DNA from 2 places in the Clostridium zhoujianii genome. Region 2 is predicted to be linked to the other one. Evidence: a T-box and tRNA genes for the amino acid it is inferred to sense, from the RefSeq annotation. Region 2 holds a T-box; the other holds one or more tRNA genes.
What was found. The T-box of region 2 lies ahead of pheS (phenylalanine--tRNA ligase subunit alpha). A T-box ahead of a tRNA ligase gene usually reads a tRNA of that ligase, here a tRNA-Phe.
Positions count from the first base shown of each region.

Region 1: it encodes a tRNA-Phe, which carries the amino acid that the T-box ahead of pheS (phenylalanine--tRNA ligase subunit alpha) is inferred to sense. The anticodon was not compared.

Region 1 covers NZ_JBPUTF010000007.1:481-3,907, forward strand. The annotation lists gene ACSYT2_RS18300 (uracil-DNA glycosylase) at 59-736, shown strand; gene ACSYT2_RS18305 (hypothetical protein) at 818-1,030, opposite strand; tRNA gene ACSYT2_RS18310 (tRNA-Phe) at 1,414-1,489, opposite strand; rRNA gene rrf (5S ribosomal RNA) at 1,495-1,611, opposite strand; gene ACSYT2_RS18320 (dihydrofolate reductase) at 1,786-2,148, opposite strand; gene ACSYT2_RS18325 (NAD-dependent protein deacylase) at 2,292-3,026, shown strand; gene ACSYT2_RS18330 (hypothetical protein) at 3,138-3,427, shown strand, end outside.
Region 2 covers NZ_JBPUTF010000001.1:1,972,919-1,976,345, reverse strand. The annotation lists gene ACSYT2_RS09285 (potassium channel family protein) at 1-83, shown strand, start outside; gene ACSYT2_RS09280 (TrmH family RNA methyltransferase) at 97-885, shown strand; T-box leader at 921-1,139, shown strand; gene pheS (phenylalanine--tRNA ligase subunit alpha) at 1,321-2,340, shown strand; gene pheT (phenylalanine--tRNA ligase subunit beta) at 2,355-3,427, shown strand, end outside.

The sequences.
Region 1 (3,427 bases), on a different contig from region 2:
CTTTATTTTACTAGGTTTGTCCTTATTTTTATATGTTATAATGTATATGGGTGATAATATGAATACTGTATTAAATAACAAATGGCAAAGTGTTTTAGAAGGAGAATTCAATAAGGAATATTATAAAAAACTACATTCCTTTCTTCTTGAAGAATACAAAACAAAAACAATATATCCTGATATGTATGACATTTTTAACGCTTTAATTTATACAGATTATGATGATGTAAAAGTTGTTATACTAGGTCAAGATCCTTACCATGGCCCTAACCAAGCTCATGGTCTTAGCTTCTCTGTGAAACCTGGAATAATTCCACCACCGTCATTAAGAAATATATTTAAAGAATTAAGTAATGATGTAGGTGGTTCTATCCCTAATAACGGATATTTAAAAAAATGGGCTGATCAAGGTGTATTACTATTGAATACGGTCCTTACTGTTAGAGATGGTGAGGCGAACTCTCACAAAAACAAAGGTTGGGAGATATTTACTGACCAGATCATCTCTTCACTTAATAACAGAGTAGACCCAATTGTCTTTATTCTATGGGGAAATCATGCTATAAGCAAAAAGAAATTAATAACAAATGAAAATCATTATATAATTCAATCTGTACATCCAAGCCCCCTATCCGCAAATCGTGGTTTTTTTGGTACCAAACCCTTTTCTAAGACAAATGCCTTCTTACATAGCATAAATAAGAAAGAAATAGATTGGCAGATTGAAAATATATAAATAAATCCCCACTTGGCTTAACCAAGTGGGGATTTATTCTATGTGTGATTCTATTCTTTTATATCCCTGGGGGAAAATTATCTACTTTAAATTTCTTATTGGAACTTTTTTTTTATATTTTTCATAAGATGAGTATATTAATGATCCAATTATACCTAGTACACCACCAGCCGCAAAAGTCAATGCAATATTACCAATTACCGCTCCAACCAGAACTCCAACTCCTACTCCAATAGCAATACCTTTAGCTAAATTTTCACATTCCTTATCTGTCAAACTAAACTTATCTAACACCTCTCACTCATCTCCTAAAATAATTTAAATTAATATCTCTTATATATAATTATAAATTTCATTTCTTAAGTATTCCTTAAGCAAAACTTAAAGATTAATTAGTATTTAATCTAACCTATGTTTACAATAATAAACCTCTTTCAATACTTTGTAAAGGGTTATTTTATACTTTTTTATAAAAACTTAATTACAATTTTGTAAGTTTTATTTAACCTCTTATATTTTGTTATAAACTCGTTTTTCTCTTTGCCTTTATGTATTAATTATATTCTATATAAAATATTAATGAATTACATAAAGTTTAACTAATAGTTACAAAGTTATTTCATAGTTTGTTTTTTACACAACAAAAAAAGCACTAACAAAAGTTAGTGCTTTTTTCCTGGTGGCTCGACCAGGAATCGAACCAGGGACACGAGGATTTTCAGTCCTCTGCTCTACCGACTGAGCTATCGAGCCATATTACCTGGCAACGTTCTACTCTCCCACACAGTCTCCCATGCAGTACCATCGACGCTGTAGAGCTTAACTTTCCTGTTCGGAATGGAAAGGAGTGTTTCCTCTACGCCATCATCACCAGATACAAATAGAATTATATAGTATAATTAATAATATGTCAAATATTTTTTTGCATTTTTTATCACTTTCTTTTACCATTTTATAGATACTATAAACCATCTTAATATATTTATTTCTGCTTCAATAAAATCTACTTTACAAAACTCTCAATTAAACATAACTTCCACTAAAATTATCTATCTCTCTAATATCCTTTCATGTGTAATATATGTATATTTTACCTTTCCGTCATGTTTCTCCTCAAAGATCTTCTTGAAAATTTCCTCATCACTTTTCGGAAAAAATCTATCCCCTTCAAACTCCTTCTCAATAACAGTTACATACATTTTATCTACAAACTGTATAGCTTCTTCATACAATCTAGATCCACCTGAAATATATATATCCTTATCTAGTACAGACTTTAGCGCCTCTTCTAAAGAAGTCACTGTTTTTAAACTTTCTCCTTCATATCTCGAAGTATTGGATATTACTATAGTCTCTCTATTGGGAAGTGGCTTTCCAATTTCATTTAAAATACCTCTATGTAAACTCTTTATAAATTCCTACTAACTTCATTATTGACTTATTAATTATTCTCATAATTGCTATAGAAGTCTTTTCTGGAAATGTATATATGTTATTTAACTTACTTTTCATTTATGCCATAATAAAGTTATAAAAATTATTAGGCGGGGATATAATGGACAATAAAATAAATCAGTTAAAACAAATTTTAAAAGAAAGCAATAACATAGTATTCTTTGGTGGCGCAGGATGTTCAACTGAATCAGGCATTCCTGATTTTAGAAGTTCTTCTGGCTTATTTAATGAAAAACTTAATATAACCTTTACTCCAGAACAATTAGTCTCTCATAGCTTTTTCATTAGATATCCACAAGAATTCTTTAACTTTTATAAATCTAAGCTTATCTATCCAGAAGCTAGGCCTAACGAAGGGCATTTAGCTTTATCTAAACTAGAAGAAATAGGTAAACTTAAAGCAATAGTAACTCAAAATATTGATGGACTTCATCAAGCTTCAGGTTCTAAAAATGTTTTTGAACTTCATGGATCAGTTCATAGAAACTATTGTATAAGATGTCATGAATTCTATGATGCTCAATTTATTTTATCTTCTAATACTGTTCCTACTTGTACTAATTGTGGTGGAACTGTTAAGCCAGATGTTGTTTTATATGAAGAAGGTTTAGATGATCGAGTGCTACAGGGTGCAATAGCTGCTATCTCAAAAGCAGATACTCTAATTATTGGTGGAACTTCACTTGTTGTTTATCCTGCTGCTGGACTTATTAATTACTTCAAGGGGAGAAATCTTGTTTTAATAAATAAGAGCATTACTTCTGCTGATTCTAAAGCTGATTTAGTTATTCATGATTCTATAGGCAAAGTTCTAAGTGAGGCTATTAATTATTAATTTACATTTTCTAATGAGTTAAAGTAGTTTTTTTCTGTCCTTTAAATTTTGGTATGTTTCTAGTAGATATCAAATATATTTATAATGTATAGCTATTAAGGAGTATTATTTATGAAATATATTTTGTTTTTAGCTTTGATACTAGCAATATTCTGTTTATTATTTTATTTTGATAGAAAACAATCAATTTTACGTCAACAGTTGTTAGTAGCTAATAGTCAAAATAGTAGTCTCAGATCAAAATTATCTAAATATACTAAAAAGAAAGAAACTATTCAAATAAGATATCTTCATCCTAATAATCCTATGGGAATTATAAAGGAGGGTTCAAATATCTTAGCATCTCCTTTATATGACTCCTTTCTTTTACATAAATCAAATGTAAAAATGGAAGTTCGTAT
Region 2 (3,427 bases):
TGGACAGGAAAGATATATTAGTTGCTATAGGATCTGCGGATGATATTGGTAAATTAGAAGGTATGATAGTAAAATTTAAATAATGAGGTGTAGAGTTTGGTTTTTATAGAAAGTAAAGATAATAGCCTATATAAAGAAACCAAAAAGCTTAAAGATAGAAAAGGAAGAAATAAAAGTTCTAAATATATAATTGAAGGATTTAGATTGATAGAAGAGGCATTTAAAGCCTCACTTCCTATTGAATATATTTTTCTAAGTGAGGATAATCAGGAAAAGTTAGATGAATACTTAGGAGAATATATTGATAATGAAACAAAGCTTTATGGGCTTAAAGAAAATTTATTAAAGGAATTATGTTCAACTGAGAAACCACAAGGAATTGTAGCAGTAGTTGGCATGAAGAAACTAGATTCAGAATTAGAGGGTAGTTTCTATTTATTATGTGACAAACTACAAGATCCAGGCAACTTAGGTACAATAATAAGAACAGCTCATGCAGCTGGAGTTGATGGAATTATTTTAACTAAGGGAACTGTAGATGTATATAATGATAAGACTATAAGATCAACAATGGGATCTTTATTCCACATTCCTATAGTAATTGACGATGAAGAAAATAGTATGCTTAGAAAGCTTATAGACAATGGATTTTCACTATTATCTACATCTCTTGAAGGGGATAAAGACTTCTTTAGTGAAGATTTAAGTGGAAAAATAATCATATCTGTTGGCAACGAAGGTAATGGGGTAAGCGAAGAAATATATAACCTTTCAGATAAAAAAGTAAAGATTCCTATGCCTGGTGGTGCTGAGTCATTAAATGTTGCAATAGCTACCTCTATTATACTTTATGAAAAAGTTAGACAGAATCAGTTGAAATTATAGAGAAAGATTTGTATAATAGATAAATAATAGAATATATAAAAACTATGATTGAGAGAGTAGGTATAATAAATTATTCAGGGAGAAGGGGTCTTAGACTGGAAGCCTCTTTATAGGGAGTTATATTGAAGTTCGCTCAGGAGTTCTAGCTATGAAAGTAAGTAGTGGCTAGCGGGGAACCGTTAAATTAACTAGAGTTGGGTGTCTATTAAAAGTAGAGCCAATTAGGGTGGTAACGCGGATAATCCGTCCCTTTATATTAGGGGCGGTTTTTTTATGTACAATTTTATATTTATAAATGATGAAGTATTTACTTTATACATTCAAAATTAAGTCTTTAAGGATTAAGTATTAATTGAATCCCTAGGTATATTAAAAAGATTAACAAGTATACTTGTTAATTCATTTATATACCTTACTTAAGAAAGGAGAATAGAAATGCAAGAAAAACTAATGCAAATTCAAGAAGTTGCTTTAAAAGAAATTGAAGCAGCAAGTAATAGCACAGCTATTGAAGAAATAAGAGTTAAGTATTTAGGTAAAAAAGGTGAACTTACTACTATGTTAAAAAGTATGGGGTCTTTATCTAAGGAAGAAAGACCTATAGTAGGTAAGATGGTTAATGATGTTAAAAAGGTAGTAGAAGAAAAATTAGAGGAAACTACAAAGGCAATAAAAGAGAAGGAAAAGAATGCTAAGCTTCAAAATGAAGTTATTGATATTACCCTTCCAGGAAAGAAGAATGTAATAGGGAAGAGGCATCCATTGGAATTAACTTTAGAAAGAGTTAAGGATATATTTATTTCAATGGGATTTGCAATAGAAGATGGTCCAGAAGTTGAATTAGATCATTACAACTTTGAGGCTTTAAATATTCCAAAGAATCATCCAGCAAGAAGTGAGCAAGATACTTTCTATATTAATGATAATATAGTTTTAAGAACTCAAACTTCTCCAGTTCAAATAAGAACGATGGAAAATCAAGAACCACCAATAAAAATGATTTCTCCAGGAAAGGTTTATAGATCAGATGCTGTAGACCCAACACACTCACCAATTTTCTATCAAATGGAAGGTTTAGTTGTTGCTAAGGGAGTAACTTTTGCTGACCTTAAGGGAACACTTGAGTTATTTGCTAAGAAGATGTTTGGAGATAAGGTTCAAACTAAGTTCAGACCACACCATTTCCCATTCACAGAACCATCTGCTGAAATGGATGCTACATGCTTTGTATGTGGAGGTAAGGGCTGTAATGTATGTAAGGGATCAGGTTGGATAGAATTATTAGGTTGTGGAATGGTTCATCCAAATGTTTTAAGAAATTGTGGAATAGATCCAGAAGTTTATAGTGGATTTGCTTTCGGATTTGGTATTGATAGAATGGTTATGCTTAGCTATGGCTTAGATGATATCAGATTATTATATGAAAGTGACATGAGATTCTTAAATCAATTCTAAAGGAGGATAAAGGAATGAAGGTACCATATAATTGGCTAAAAGATTATGTTGATATAAATGTAGATGCAAAAGAATTAGGGGATATCCTAACTTTAACAGGTTCACAGCTTGAAGAAGTAGAAATACAAGGAGATAATATTAAAAATGTGGTTGTTTGCCATCTTGATAAGATTGAAAAACATCCAGATGCTGATAGATTAAGTGTTTGTCAAGCTAATATTGGTTCAGAGGTAATTCAAATAGTTACAGCTGCAACAAATATGAAAGAGGGGGATAATGTTCCGGTTGCTCTTCATAAATCAATACTTGCTGATGGATCAGAAATTAAAAAGGGTAAAATGAGAGGGGTTGTATCAAACGGTATGTTCTGTTCTGAAGAAGAACTTGGAATTGCTGGAGATGAACCAGTTCATGGATTAATGATATTACCTGAAGATGCTCCAGCAGGAATGGATATAAAGGAGTATCTAGGATTAAACAAGGCTATTTTAGATTTTGATATAACTTCTAATAGACCAGATTGTTTAAGCATGATAGGTATGGCTAGAGAAACAGCAGCAGCTTTAGGCACTAAATATGAAATCCCAAACCTTAAGTATGAAGTTAAGAATGCTAATAATATTAGTGATGAATTAAAGGTTGAAATAAAAAGTAATCTATGCAGAAGATATATGGCTAGAGGAGTTAAGAATGTAAAGGTAGCTCCATCACCAGGTTGGATGCAAGAAAGATTACTAGAAGCAGGAATTAGACCAATTAATAATATAGTAGATATCACAAACTTTGTAATGCTTGAAATTGGTGAACCAATGCATGCTTTTGATGCTAGAGAGATAAAGTCAGGTAAAATTATTGTTGATACAGCGAAGGAAGGAGAAAAATTCACTACTCTTGACGAAACTGAGAGAGAATTAACTTCTGATGTTTTATGTATTAAGGATGGAGATAGAACTATAGGATTAGCTGGTATAATGGGTGGTTTAAACTCAGAAATACAAGAAGATACTACAGAGGTTGTATTTGAATGTGCAAATTTTGATGGAACTAATATAAGAGTTAATTCAAAGAAATTAGGTATTAGAACTGA